DNA from 2 places in the Paenibacillus sp. J31P316 genome. Region 2 is predicted to be linked to the other one. Evidence: a T-box and tRNA genes for the amino acid it is inferred to sense, from the RefSeq annotation. Region 2 holds a T-box; the other holds one or more tRNA genes.
The links. A T-box is a leader RNA that pairs with one kind of tRNA and senses whether it is charged. The one in region 2 lies ahead of leuS (leucine--tRNA ligase), so its partner is inferred to be a tRNA-Leu.

Region 1: it has a tRNA-Leu gene. The T-box ahead of leuS (leucine--tRNA ligase) is inferred to sense a tRNA for this amino acid. The anticodon was not compared.

What each region holds. Positions count from the first base shown of each region.
Region 1 is NZ_JBWDNI010000001.1:778,114-785,691, forward strand. It holds gene AC0YNU_RS03320 (hypothetical protein) at 1-682, shown strand, start outside; gene AC0YNU_RS03325 (YqzE family protein) at 728-958, opposite strand; gene AC0YNU_RS03330 (N-acetylmuramoyl-L-alanine amidase family protein) at 1,103-1,885, shown strand; gene AC0YNU_RS03335 (divergent polysaccharide deacetylase family protein) at 1,853-2,680, opposite strand; gene AC0YNU_RS03340 (exosporium protein C) at 2,827-3,246, opposite strand; tRNA gene AC0YNU_RS03345 (tRNA-Leu) at 3,387-3,473, opposite strand; tRNA gene AC0YNU_RS03350 (tRNA-Leu) at 3,695-3,781, opposite strand; gene AC0YNU_RS03355 (efflux RND transporter periplasmic adaptor subunit) at 3,942-5,081, opposite strand; gene AC0YNU_RS03360 (carbohydrate ABC transporter permease) at 5,098-5,976, opposite strand; gene AC0YNU_RS03365 (carbohydrate ABC transporter permease) at 5,989-6,870, opposite strand; gene AC0YNU_RS03370 (ABC transporter substrate-binding protein) at 6,863-7,578, opposite strand, start outside.
Region 2 is NZ_JBWDNI010000018.1:32,336-39,913, reverse strand. It holds gene yqeH (ribosome biogenesis GTPase YqeH) at 1-714, shown strand, start outside; gene AC0YNU_RS28440 (shikimate dehydrogenase) at 780-1,643, shown strand; gene yhbY (ribosome assembly RNA-binding protein YhbY) at 1,669-1,959, shown strand; gene nadD (nicotinate-nucleotide adenylyltransferase) at 2,005-2,595, shown strand; gene yqeK (bis(5'-nucleosyl)-tetraphosphatase (symmetrical) YqeK) at 2,582-3,157, shown strand; gene rsfS (ribosome silencing factor) at 3,154-3,501, shown strand; gene AC0YNU_RS28415 (CvfB family protein) at 3,498-4,505, shown strand; gene AC0YNU_RS28410 (class I SAM-dependent DNA methyltransferase) at 4,518-5,291, shown strand; T-box leader at 5,384-5,619, shown strand; gene leuS (leucine--tRNA ligase) at 5,710-7,578, shown strand, end outside.

The DNA of each region.
Region 1 (7,578 bases), on a different contig from region 2:
CGGCTGGCTCGTCACGTTTACGGCTGCCGGGAAACCGGTCGGATACATGATCGTCAACGCAACGCCCGAAGGCGATTACGCGCTTGGCGAATACGGCGCTGGCAGCCATCCTGCCTTTGATCCCAATACGATGTACGATGCGCTGCTCCGCCAAGGCTTGATTGGCAGCTATAGCGAAATCGCCAAAAAACCGCTCCATCTGGAACGGCTCTATCTTTCCCCTATGCTGGCCGCTTGGAAATGGACGGCCCCTAACGCCGAAACCTATTACTTGGATGCCTGGACGGGAGAAGCGCTGCCCATAACGGATAGCGCCTGGGTGGCGCAAACCAAATCACGCCATCCGGCAGCCTTGTCCGCCGGGAAATCAACGGTCGAGTTAAGCAAGCTGGCGGCAGCCAAAACGAACCGAACCTTCGATCCGTTCGAACGGATGCCCTGGCTGAATCAAGCGCCGCTCTCGAATCAACAGATAACCGGACTTACGGGCATGCTCGATAAGCTGGCGCAAATTCGGTATACGGCCGAACTTTTCAAGTCATCCGTCCTTTATGTCCTTCCGGCCGTCGGCTATCACCGTTGGAATAACGACAAGCTGTTCGTGGCGTTCGACCAATCGTTTCCCGGTACGAGATACATTCCGATTGAAGCGCTGAACCAGGAAGGCCGATTTTATCGGTGATCGGATCACTTTAAGGATCACTTTAAAGCTGATAATTTAATCGCTCTAGATTTTTTCTTCTTGAACCAATTTGAATTCCGCAGTCTCAATATCTCGAGACTGCATCCATTGCGCGATCGCGAAACCGCCCAGACCGAACCAGCGCGTCAGCCAAGGCTCTTTGGCAGCTTTGGCTTTTTTGCGTTTTTCGCTGCGTTCTCCCTGCGGCGTTTCCATGAAGTCCACGACTTTGCCCGTCATGTATTTGATGTAATCCTCGGGTTTTTCCACTGCCATAACAGCCACGCTCCTCTTTGCATGAACTTTGTTGTTGCTCCTAATAAACAGTGTCCCCGCGAATGATTTCTTTCAAACATGAATGAGTTCCCTTGGTATGTGCCACGCTAAGCATAATCAATTTGGAAAAGGAGGATAATGCCGATGCGAGGACAACGAATGATGCAGTTATCGATTCGCTTGGGCTTGTCATTCTGCGCAGCTGTAATCCTGATCAGCTGTTTGGCTTCGAGACAATCGTATTCCGAACCGGTGAATCAAGCAGAAGAGCAAACGGCATTGCCCGACGCCTCCCTGCAGTTCTCGCTAGACAGCATGCTGCCGACGGATTACAGCCGCGCGCTGCCGACGGCCCAGGTATTGATCGACGTCGGGCACGGAGGAATTGACGGCGGCGCCCATCATGAGGAACTCCTGGAGAAGGACATTAATCTAGCCGTCGCCAAAAAATTGTATTTGCTGCTCCAAAACAACGGTATCCGCGCGATCCTGAACCGCAACGGCGACTATGCGCTCAGCGACGATAACCGTTGGAATCCGTCGTCTTCCCGGCACAGACGGGATTTGTCCCAGCGCAGTCAGCTGACGAAGGAAATCGATGCGCAGATCCTGATCAGCATCCATGTGAATTGGGCGCCCGACCGAACCGAATACGGCCCTCTCGTGCTGCATCAGAACGAAGGACAGAGCGCGCTTCTTGCGTTCTGCATCCAAGACGCGATGAATCGCAGACAAAACACGAAAGGGCTCCCCCGAATAGGGAAGCCCTTCTATTTGCTAAATGTCGTCAAGAAGCCCGCCGTTATCGTCGAGCTGGGCTTCATTAGTCACGAAGGCGACCGGCGCATGCTGACCGACCCCGTCAAACAAACGGAAATCGCGGCTGCCATTACATCAGGGGTGCGGAATTATATCCTTCTCCGCTGACGGAACGAGCATTTCCGACAGACGTACGAATCGCGTCTCCCCCTGCATTTGGGGAATGGCGGCATTCAGCACGGCTGCTGTCAATTTACCTGGCGGACCTACATGGCCGATCGTAATGCAGGACTCGTTACTCTCCAGGTATTTGCGAAGCACGCCGATTTGCTTGGAAATATGGCTGGTCGTATAGACGTCGTCGAGAAAGACTTGGTTCGACAACAGCGGGACGCCCATCTCGGCCGTCAGCTTCGGGAGCACCGTCTTGTACGTCGTCCGGCTGTCCAGGAAGAACAAGCCTCGTTCCTTCACTACGCTCAGCACGACGCGCATGACACGTTCATCCGCCGTTACCTTGGAGCCCATATGATTGTTCATGCCGACGGCATGAGGTACATCATCTATGGCGGCTTCCACGCGCTTGCGGATCTCCGCATCGCTCATGGCAGTCGTAATGGCGCCGGGGCCGAGCCATTCAGGCTTGCCCCGAACCGGCTCCATCGGCATATGGACGATGACGTCGTTGCCAAGCTTATGGGACAGCTCCGCGTCCTGCTTCGTGGTCGGCATGAACGGCATGACCGCCGTCGTGAATTTCACGGGCAGACGCAGCATCTCCGGCGTCCCCGTCATGCCATTGCCGAAATCGTCGATGACGATCGCCACTTCGCGATGACGAATGATTTGCCGTTGCTGTCGTTGTTCCTGTTTCGCTGCCGCTGCCGTCTCGTGCCGGGGCGCCGCCGCCGCGGCCGCAAGCGTGCAAGCAAGCAAAACCAAAGCAAACTTGCCCTTGTTCATGTACGTTCGTCCTCTCTTCAATCTGCATTCCTTTCATTATTTGTCAGCATCAGGAAAAATATGTATGCATGCAAGGTTAAAAAAGAAAGTCGAGGAGCGCTCCTCGACTTTTCTTCCCCTCTTGATCGGCTATAAGCATGTCCGCCTTACACCTCGTATACGGCCGCGCTGAGATTAATCGGACCGATTACGGTTGCCTCCGATTCTTCCGTTTGCTTCTCCACGTACAAAGAATATCCGTGCGCGCCGGGCGGCACGTTAATATCGATCACTTGCAGCGTCACGATGCCGTAATGCTCGTATCCCTCTTCAAGGCCTTGCAGCGCGTAAAAAATTTCTTGGTTGCCGCGAAATACGCGGAACAACACGTCTACGACGTTACCGGACGTCGCTGCAGCTCCGATGGTAGCCGTTAAAGTTACGCGATTGTTTACCGCTTCCGGGATAATAAAGATGCCGAGCTCAGCCAAAATGACTTTGGCCGGCGTTTGCGGAACGTCGATTTGAACGGCATTCGTAACGACGGCTGGAACGCTCACATTATAATCGATTAATTTTTTCACCATTTGCATAATCAACTCCTTTCTTTCCTGATATTGACATGCTATGAAAATAACGATGCGTTAGCTTGGACGAGTTACTTAAATACACTAAAATGCATAAAAAAGAAGCCTTGCATCAGCAAGGCTTCTTGAGTTTGTATGGTTGGTGCGGTCGAGAGGACTCGAACCTCCACGGCTGTTACACCACTAGAACCTGAATCTAGCGCGTCTGCCAATTCCGCCACGACCGCACATCCGGCAGATGTCGCTTCAAGCTTTCGTTAGAAGCGGCGAAATTTAATATATCACGAATCAAAATATAAAGTCAACAGAGAAAAGTTTTTCCTGCAACATAAAGGAATAAATTGGAATTAAAACCTTATGTTTCAACATTGATTCAGAGCTTCGCTCAATTGACTCCTGCCACAAAAAAGAAGCCTTGCATCAGCAAGGCTTCTTGGGTTTGAATGGTTGGTGCGGTCGAGAGGACTCGAACCTCCACGGCTGTTACACCACTAGAACCTGAATCTAGCGCGTCTGCCAATTCCGCCACGACCGCACATCCGGCAGATGTCGCTTCAAGCTTTCCTAAGAAGCGGCGAGAGTTAATATACCATGAATGAAAGTTCGAAGTCAACATAATCTCAACAAACTCCACGATCCGGATGCGAGTCATCGTCCGGAGAACATCTGGTCGGGTTTTGCTGGCAGTCAACGACTTACAGCCGGACACGTACTCCATCCATAATGAAGCTGCTGCTGTTGATTATGACTTCCTGCTGCTCGAACAGCCCCTCGCTGACCGCCGTCACGTATTCGTTCGAATCGACGACCTTTACCGGCGTTTCCGCGGCATAATACGCATTGCCGAGCGGCCCTTCCTCGGCTCTGACCGTGAAGACGTAGGACCCCTGATCATTCTTATGGACGGCTTCGTTCGGGACGAGGATCAGCTGGTCTCCTCCCGACTCGGACAGCCTGACCAGTGCCCTCTCGCCTCCGTGCAGGCTATCGTCCTTGAATGCGACGGTCAACTTGTACGACGAGCTGACTTCCGTATTCGCACCGGACTCGTCGCCGCCCGTCATATCCGACCCTCCGGCCGCAACCTCCTCGATAGCCGTTATTGTGCCTGAGAGCGTCCGGTTATCCGCCTCCGCCAGCGTAATCTGATCCAGCGTATCGTCGATATGGAGCAAGGCGGCCGTTTCGCCCGGAACGAGCAATTGAAGCTGGTAGCCCTTGGCTGCGTCGGACAGCGTAATATCCGGCAAGCCTCCCGAATCGAGTCCCGATGCCGCGTTGACCTTCGTGACGATACCATCGAATGGCGCCGTGATCTGCCTGCTCTCGGCAATCGTTTTCTGCAGATGCTGTACGTGCTGCTGCCCGCTCGCGATGTCGAGCTTGGCCGTTTCGATCGCGCCTGCAGCGGCAGCCTTCGCAGACGCGCTATCCCCGCTCGCAGCTTCGATATAATTGGTCTCCAACTGATGAATGGACAGATTGAGCTTCTTCAGCGCCGCCTGTTGATCGGCCAGCTCCAGCAAGGCATCCGAGTCGTCGTATTGCACCAGCAGCTGACCTTTATGCACGCGGTCTCCTTGCTTAACGAGCACCTTCGCGACTTTCCACCCTGCCGGATTCGCAAGCTCTCTCACCTCGCCCGGTTGTATCGTAGCGCTGCCTTCGTAATCATGCGCAAGCGAACCCGTGGACGGAACGGCCGTATAGACCTTCGGCAGCGATAACGCCCGCAGCGAATTGCCTGCAAGCGTACAGCCGGCTAGAAGCACGAGGAACACGCTCGCGATGAACCGAATCTTGCGTTTTCTGGACTTTGACGTCCGTTCTTCCATGACGATCACTCCCGAGTTATCCTTTGATGCCCGATTGTTGAATGCCTTCGACGAAGTAGGACTCCGCATATAGGAACAGCAGCACCATCGGGGCCATGTACAGCGCGGAAGCGGCGAAACCGATGCCCCGCGCCGATTGATTGATCTGCGCCAAGTAAAGCGACAACGGCTGCTTCGCCGCATCACGAAGGAAAATAAGCGGCTGCTCGATCATATTCCAGTAGTCGATGAACAAGAGAACGGTCAATGCAGCCAATCCCGGCTTGATAAGCGGCAGCATGATGCGCGCGAAAATCGTCCATTGCCCGGCTCCGTCGATCTTGGCGGCTTCGGTGTAGGCATACGGTATATGGGACATGAACTGACGCATCATGAACACGCCGAACGCGCCGAATATGCCCGGAAGAATGATCGCGGCTGCATGATTCATGAGACCGAGCTTGTCGATGACGAGATAGTTCGGCACGAGCGTGACCTGGAACGGCATCAGCATGGTCATCAGATAGACCAGAAACAGCTTGTCCCGCCCGATGAACCGCAGCTTGGCGAAGGCGTAAGCGGCCAGCGAGGCGACGATCGTCTGTCCGATGACGATCGGCACGACGAGCGCCGCCGAATTCCAGAACATGCCGAGAAACTTCGGACTCAGCACCAGCACCTGCGCGTACTGCTTGAAGGACAGCCAGTCCGGAAGGAGCTTCAAATTCACGAATGCGTCGTTGCCGCCCGCCGCGGTATCGACCATCTGCCCAAGCAGATCGTAATTGCGGCCGATCTCCTCCTCCGTCATCAGCGAGTTCGTCAACGTCAGCAGAATCGGAATCAGCATGGCGACGGCCACCGCTCCGATCAGAAGAGACAGGACGAGCTTTGGAAGCCAGGATAATTTCTTCATGATACCCCCCTGCTACTCCACGTTCTCCCGGAACCGCCGTTCGATGCCGAGCAGTCCCGCTACCAGCAGCACGATGCAGCCGACCATGATCGTGGCGGCGGCCGTCAGCTTCTGGATGTCGAGCGTGAAGAACATGTTGTTCATATAGTGCTGCAGCATGTACAGCCTATCGTATGGATAGTCCCCGGCGAGCAGGTACGTCTCCCGGAACACCTTGAAGGAATTGATAATCGAGATCAGTACGACGAAGAACATCGTCGGCGTCAAATAAACCAGCGTAATATGGCGGAATTGATGCAGCCGCCCGGCTCCTTCGATGGCAGCCGTCTCGTAATAATCTCTCGGAATCGACTGGAGGCCGGCCAGGAACAGCACCATGTTATAGCCGATGTTTTTCCAAATATACATGACGACGATGATGCTCATCGACCAGTTGGATTGCATCCAGTCGATACGATCCATATGAAAGCGGTGCAGCAACGCGTTCAAGGTGCCGTTCCAATCGAAGAACATTTGCCACACCATGACGATGGAAGCGACGGGCACGACGAGCGGCATCATGATCGATGTTCGAAGCCAGTTACGCATGTAGACCTGCCGGTTCAGCAGCAAAGCGAGCAGCAGGGACAGCGCGATGAGCAGCGGAACGCTGATGCCTGTGAACAACATCGTATTGGATGCCGCTTTGCGGAAGGAGCCGCTGCGCAGCAGCTCCATGTAGTTCTCGAAGCCGACGAACCGGCCGCCAAGCGCGCCGTCCGTTAAGGACTCGTAGATGCCGAGCAGGAAGGGAATGAAATAGAAGACCGCAAACCCGATCAAGCTCGGCGCCAGGAACCACAATGCCTTGATGCCGTCCTTGCGGAGCCGCATGGCCATGCCGGCTCTATTCATTGAGCAAGGTTGTCGCTTTGTTCTGAATGAGGCCGGCGACGTCCTCCGCGGATTTCTGACCGGCGAAGAAGGCTTTCGAATCGGCGACGACCAGCTGCCACAGCTTGTCGGACTTGTTTTCCCCGACCGCATGAACCGCTCCGTTCACATACCCGCTCAGTCCGTCCAGCATCGCCTCGTCTACCTTGAAGGTCGCCCCTTGCAGCGGACCTTCCGGAAAGCCCTTGATCGTGCCTAGGTCCTTCACCGCTTGGATCTGCTTGGCATACGCGGCTTTATTGATCGGAAACCCGGTCGTGGTCAGCGGAGCCTGGATTTCCTCGGACATCAAGAACGAGATGAAATCCCAAGCCGCAGCCTGAACCGTGGAATTCGCATTGATCGCAACGCTCCGGTAGGTCTTGAAATAACCGCCGGCTGCCGTATCCTGCGCATGGGGCTTCGCGTACAGCTTCACATGTTCGCCCAAATTCTTGTTCGCCAGCTTCACGCCTAAGCTGTAGCCCTGCATCGATTCCAAGTAATCCTTCGGCGAGTTGATCTGGATGCTCTGGAAATACGCATTCACGCCTCGCCCCATCTTGTAGACGACGCCGTCATCGAACAGCGCCTTCACCTGTTTCATCAGGCCGGTGAAAGATGCAGAATCGAAATGCGCCTTATGCTCGGCGTCGTCGATAAACAAGTCATGATTGTCGCTGACCATTT
Region 2 (7,578 bases):
GTTGTCGATATCGTGCTCTGCTCCGCGAAACGCAACATCGGCTTCGATCGCGTGATCGAGTCGATCGGCCGCCACCGCGGCGACCGCGACGTCTACGTCGTCGGCGCCACGAACGTCGGCAAGTCGACGCTCATCAACAGGCTGATTCACGACTACAGCGATTTGGAACGCGAGCTGACGACCTCGCGTTATCCGGGGACGACGCTCGATGCCGTCCATATCCCGCTTGATGACGGGAAAGAAATTATCGATACGCCGGGCATCGTCTACGCGCACCGTATGACCGAGATCGTCCCGCGAAGCGTGCTTGGCGCGCTGCTGCCGGATAAGCCGATCAAACAGCTCGTTTATCAGCTGAACGCCGGGCAGACGCTGTTTGTCGGGGCCTTGGCGCGCTTTGATTTCATCGAAGGCGACCGTCAGTCCTTCTCGCTCTATGTGTCCAATGCGCTGCAGGTGCACCGGACGAAGCTTGAACGCGCCGACGAGCTGTTTGCGGATCACAAAGGGGAACTGCTTGCGCCGCCATCGCGCGAGGAGCTTGCCGAGATGCCTCCATGGACGCGGCATCGGCTGAAGCTCCGCAAGGGAACGGACACCGATATTTTCATTTCGGGTCTAGGATGGATTCATGTGAACGGGGCGAACGGCGCGCTTGTGGATATCCACGCGCCGAAGGGCATCCGGGTCATGACGCGCGATGCGCTGATCTAGGCGTCTGCTTCGGGCAGGCTCCTGTTTCGCCGATTCATCAGGTTTAGGGGAGAGTGACAGGGAGAATGGGCAACAAGGTGGACAGCCATACGGTCCTCTACGGCGTCATCGGAGACCCGATCCGGCATTCCAAGTCGCCGGTCATGATGAACCGCGCCTTTCGGGAATGCGGCATTAACGGGATCTATACCGCCTGGCATATTACGGGCGACCGGCTCGGCGATTTTGTTGCGGGCGTCCGGGCTATGGGCATTCGCGGCGTGAACGTCACGATACCGCATAAGCTCGACATCATGCCGCTGCTCGACGAGATCCATGAGAGCGCGCAGGCGATCGGTGCCGTGAACACGATCGTGAACGACGGAGGCCGGCTGACCGGTTATAATACGGACGGCATCGGATATGTCCGCTCGCTCAAGGAAGAGATTCGCTCCGATCTGACGGGAGCCCGCGTGCTCATCGTCGGGGCCGGAGGCGCGACGCGGGGGATTCTGTACGCGCTTGCCCGCGAAGGCGTCGGTTCGGTAACGATATCGAATCGGACCGTCGCCCGCGCGCAAGAGCTTGCGGATGCATTTCGCAGCCATGTGCCTTCCATCCGCGCGATCGGCCAGGACGAGCTTCGCGATGCATGCGCGGAGAGCGACATCGTCATCAATACGACCTCGCTCGGCATGTACCCGAACGTGGAGTCGACGCCGCTGGACAGCGCGTGGCTGAGACCGGGAAGCATCGCAAGCGATTTGATTTACAATCCGCTTACGACCCGTTTCCTGGAGGAAGCGAAGGAACGAGGCTGCCTTATTCACGGCGGTCTCGGCATGTTTATTTACCAAGGCGCTTACGCCTTCGAATATTGGACGGGGCAGGCGGCTCCCGCCGCAGCGATGCGCGAAGTCGTGCTGGAAGCTCTGCAGACGAACGGCTAATTCATTGAGAGAAGGAACGACAATTATGTTAACAGGCAAGCAAAAACGTCATCTGCGCTCGCTCGCGCACCATCTGACGCCGGTATTTCAAGTAGGCAAGGGCGGCATGAACGATAATCTGATCCGCCATGTCGAAGAAGCGATCGAAGTTCGCGAACTCATCAAAGTGAACGTACTCAACAACAGCTCGGAAGATCCGAAGGAAGTCGGCGCATGGGTAGCCGCGGAATCCGGCTCCGAGCTCGTGCAAGTCATCGGCAAGACGATCGTGCTGTACAAGGAATCGAAAGATCACAAAACGATCGAGCTTCCTTAAGGGGATGCTCGCTCAGCTGGAAGCGAAAGGAGCTGCGGGCAATTGATTAAAGTTGGATTTATGGGAGGCACGTTCGATCCCGTTCATTACGGACATTTGCTTGCCGCCGAGACCGCCCGGGAAGCCTGCGGATTAGACGAGGTTTGGTTTGTACCGTCAGGAGAACCCCCGCTCAAGGAGTCCGGTCCACAGGCCGACGGCGCTTCCAGACTCGAAATGGTATACCGCGGCATCGACTTCCAGCCGCATTTCCGCGCGATGGACATCGAGCTGGAGCGGGAAGGCACGAGCTATACGATCGATACGATCCAGGCGCTGAACGAGCTGTATCCCGATCGCACGTTCAGCATCATTATCGGTGCGGATCGCGTCAACGATCTGCCGCAATGGCATGAGATCGAAGCGCTCGCGAAAATAGCGTCTTTCATCGGCGTTACCCGCGCCGGGGAATCTTTCCAACTGGAGCAGCTCCCAGCTTATATTACCGACAAGCTGACGCTGGTCGAGATGCCGCTGATCGATATTTCATCGACGGCGATCCGGGAACGGATTGCGGCAGGACGTTCCATTCGGTTCCTGGTACCCGAGAAGGTGCATTCCTTCATTCGGAGGTATGGACTTTATGAATCGCAATGAGATGATGGCGGCCGTCAAAGCCGAAATGCCCGAGCGGCGCTGGACGCATACGCTCGGCGTCATGGAAACATCGATACTGCTCGCGGAGCGGTTCGGCGGCGATCCGGTACGGGCGGAGCAGGCGGCGATTCTCCATGACGTGGCCAAATATTGGCCGACATCGCGCATGGAAACGATCATTAAGGAGCAGCACCTTCCGGAGGAGCTGCTTCGTTTCGATAAGGAATTGTGGCACGCGCCGGTCGGAGCGTTCGTCGCGGAACGGGACTACGGCGTGACGGATCCGGAGATTCTGGATGCCATCCGCTACCATACATCGGGACGCGAAGGCATGACGCTGATGGACAAAATCGTTTGCCTGGCGGACTATATGGAGCCTGGAAGGGATTTTCCGGGCGTGACGCACATTCGGGAACTGGCCGAGCAACATTTGGAGCAAGCGCTGATCGCGGGCTTCGATTCGACGATTTCCTATTTGCTGCAGCAGGGCAAGCGGATTTTTCCGCTGACCATCGCTGCGCGGAATGATTTGATTTTACGATTACGGGAGGCTGAGCAATGACAATTAGCTCTGAAGATTTGCTGCAAGCGGTAGTAGCAGCGGCGGAAGACAAGAAGGCGCAGAACATCGTGGCGCTGGATTTACAGAACATCTCGCTCGTCGCGGATTATTTCGTCATCTGCCACGGGAATTCGGACGTACAGGTACAAGCGATCACGACGGAGATCCGCAAGCAGGCGGAGGCGCGCGGCGTTCGCGTTCGCGGCATCGAAGGCGCGGACAGCGGCAGATGGGTGCTCGTCGACATCGGCGACGTCGTCGTCCATGTGTTCCATCGCGAGGAGCGCGAATATTACAGTATCGAACGTCTGTGGTCGGACGCGAAGGTTGTGGAGTTTGCATGAGCCTGATCGCAGGCACGACGATGAATCTCAAATTGGCGCGTGAAGTGTCGCCCTACGGTTATTTTATGACCGACGGCGAGAACGAAGTGCTCATGCATTATACCGAGCTTGTCGGCCATCGCCCGCAAATCGGGCAATTCTATGACGTCTTCCTGTTCTTCGATTCCGAGGACAGGATAGCCGCGACGATGAAAAAGCCGCTGATCCAGCTCGGACAAGTGTCCCGGCTCGCGGTGGCGGACATTCACCCGCGTATCGGCGCTTTCCTCGAGATGGGGCTCGGCAGGCAGCTGCTGCTCCCTTTGTCGGAGCAGCCGGAGCTGAAGGAGCTTCGTCCGAAGCGCGGCGACGAGGTGCATGTTATCCTTGCGCACGACAAGATCGGCCGTTTGGTAGCGAAGGTTGCGTTCGAGGAAGAGCTGGCCGAGCTGGCATTCAACGCGCCTACCACCTGGCATAACACCTGGATCGAGGGCTGGGTGACGAAGACCCTCAAGATTGGCTCGTTCGTCATGATCGACGGCGGCGTTCTAGGCTTCGGCGCATACGGCTTCATTCCGGCGGGCGACCGTACCCGGCTGCTGCGGCTAGGCGAACGCGTGAAGGCCCGCGTGACCTTCGTGCGCGAGGACGGACGCGTCAACCTGTCGATGAATCAGCGCAAGGAAGTCGGCCGGCTGGAGGATTCCGACCGGATTCTGGCGTTCATGAAGGAGCGCCCGAACGGCGCGATGCCTTACTCGGATGCAACCCAAGCCGATATCATCAAGCAAAAGTTCGACATCAGCAAAGGCGCCTTCAAGCGCGCGCTCGGCAAGCTCATGCGCGACGGGCTCGTCACGCAGGAAGGCAGCTGGACGAAGCTGACGGAGAAGGGCGCGGCTTCTGCCGCCGAAGAAGGCGAGACATCTGCTGAAGCCAACGTTTCGACGCCGGCGGCATCGGTTACGGCGAACGGGTCTTCGATCGGGCGACCAGCGCCGAAGCCGGACGGCTCGAAGTAGGGGGCGGCACGGATGGAAGCTTATACGCAGTTTGCCGCCGTCTATGACCGCTTGATGGCGGACATGCCTTATCCGGCATGGATCGCGTTCGCGGAATCCTGCTGGCAGCGGTATGGGAAGCCTTCGACTGTCGTGGATCTGGGCTGCGGCACGGGAAGCATTGCGCTTCCGCTCGCGCGCTCGGGTTATGCGGTATACGGCATTGATATCTCTTCCGATATGTTGACGGTTGGCCGCAGCAAGCAGGAAGACTCTGGCCCGGGGTCAGGGACTGGAGCTGGAGGCAGCGTTACATGGCTGGAGCAGGATATGACGGAATGGGAAATCGCCGAACCCGCGGACAGCGTGTTGTCGTTCTGCGACTGCATCAATTATTTGACCGAGGAAGACGACGTGATCGCCGCGTTCACGGCTACGCTCCGAGGCTTGAAGCCCGGCGGCGTGTTTCTGTTCGATGTCCATGCGCCCGGGACGCTTCGCCGGTATGCGGAGGAGCAGCCATTCTTGCTGGATGAACCGGACATCGCTTACATATGGACGAGCGAGCTGGACGAGGAACGGATGGAAATCGAGCATCATTTAACGATTTTCGCCGAAGCTCCCGGCAGCCGGGGGCGGTCGTATGCGCGCATCGAGGAAACGCATGTACAGCGCGCGTACGATGCGGAATGGATCAAGGAGGCACTGTTCGCGGTGGGCTTCTCGAAAGTGGACCTGTTCGGGGACTTCAAGCTGGATCCGGCCGATGACGATACGGAACGGTTGTTTTTTGCCGCCGTGAAGTGAAAGCTGTCGCTATCTTGCGGGTTTAGGCGCTTCTTGCCTTGACATTGGCTTTGCTACTTCTTTATAATCGAGCTAATCATGTTTATTAAATAAGCAAGGCGTTGAAGAGGAGCAGTAGCTTCGGGAGCGTTAGGTCAAGAGAGCCGGCGGGTGGTGGAAGCCGGACCAACGTGAAGCGAACTCGCCTTGGAGCCGTATGCAGCTGATGGAACGATCAGTGAAAGCATGCCGATTCGCCCGCGATAAGGGAATAGAGTGAACGGGCGGCAAAGAATGCCGACCGTTAACTAGGGTGGTACCACGGGAGCGTAATCCTCTCGTCCCTAGCGAATATCGCTGGGGGCGGGAGGTTTTTTTATTGCCTTCTGCGGTACGGGCATGCGCGCACAGGATGGATAAATAGGGAGGCTAATGGAAAATGACACAGGAACGCCAGGATCAACACGGTTATAACCCGCTTGTGATCGAGCCGAAATGGCAGCAGCATTGGGACGAGAACAAATCGTTCAAAACGACGGAGGACGCGGGCAAACAGAAGTTTTTCGCGCTCGATATGTTTCCGTATCCATCGGGAGCCGGACTTCACGTCGGCCATCCGGAAGGCTATACGGCTACGGATATCGTGTCTCGGTACAAAAGAATGCGAGGCTTCAATGTCCTCCATCCGATGGGCTGGGATGCCTTCGGACTGCCGGCCGAGCAGCATGCGCTCGATACGGGCGAGCATCCGCGCGAGATTACGGTCAAGAACATCAACAATTTCCGCCGCCAGATCAAGTCGCTCGGCTTCTCGTACGACTGGGACCGCGAATTCAGCACGACGGATCCGGATTATTACAAATGGACGCAGTGGATTTTCATCCAGCTGTTCAATAAAGGTCTTGCCTATGTAGCGGAAGTACCGGTCAACTGGTGCCCGGCGCTCGGTACGGTCTTGGCGAACGAAGAAGTTATCAACGGCCTCAGCGAGCGCGGCAACCATCCGGTAATTCGCAAGCCGATGCGCCAATGGGTGCTTCGCATTACGGAATACGCGGAACGCCTGCTCGAGGATTTGGAAGAGCTGGACTGGACGGAGAGCATCAAGGACATGCAGCGCAACTGGATCGGCAAGTCCAAGGGAGCGGAAGTCACGTTCGCGATCGACGGCCATGACGCTTCGCTCGTCGTCTTCACGACCCGTCCGGACACGCTGTTCGGCGCGACGTATTGCGTGCTTGCGCCTGAGCATGAGCTTGTGGCAGCCATTACGACGGCCGACCAGCAGGCAGCGGTGAAGGACTATCAGGATACGGCTGCGCGCAAGAGTGATCTGGAGCGTACGGACCTGAACAAAGACAAATCCGGCGTATTCACTGGCGCCTACGCGATTAACCCGATCAACGGCTCGCGCGTGCCGATCTGGATCGCGGACTACGTGCTGGCAGGCTACGGAACGGGCGCTATCATGGCGGTTCCGGGTCATGACGAGCGCGACTGGGAGTTCGCGAAGCAATTCAATCTGCCGATCCTGGAGGTCGTACAGGGCGGAGACGTGACCGAGGCGGCTTTCGCCGGCGAAGGTCCGCATGTGAACTCCGGCTTCCTGGACGGTCTCGGCACCGAGGAAGCGATCGCCAAAGCGATCGAGTGGCTCGAAGCAGAAGGCAAAGGCCAAGGCAAAGTGACGTACCGTCTTCGTGACTGGCTGTTCAGCCGTCAACGCTATTGGGGCGAGCCGATTCCGATTCTCCATCTGGAGGACGGCACGATGAAGCCGGTTCCGGATGATCAGCTTCCGCTTCTGCTGCCGGACGTTGATCAAATCAAGCCGTCGGGTACCGGTGAATCGCCGCTCGCCAACGTGACAGAATGGGTAGAAACGGTGGATCCGGAAACAGGCATGCGCGCGCGCCGCGAGACGAACACGATGCCGCAATGGGCGGGCAGCTGCTGGTACTACCTGCGTTTCATCGATCCGCACAACGACCAAGAACTCTGCTCCAAAGAGAAGCAGAAGGAATGGCTGCCTGTCGATCTCTATATTGGCGGCGCGGAGCACGCGGTGCTTCACTTGCTCTACGCGCGTTTCTGGCATAAGGTGCTTTACGATATCGGCGTGGTCGATACGAAGGAACCGTTCCACAAGCTCGTCAACCAAGGGATGATCCTCGGCACGAACAATGAGAAAATGTCCAAATCCCGCGGCAACGTCATCAACCCGGACGATATCGTGAACGTGTACGGCGCGGATACGCTTCGCATGTACGAGATGTTCATGGGACCGCTCGAAGCGACGAAGCCATGG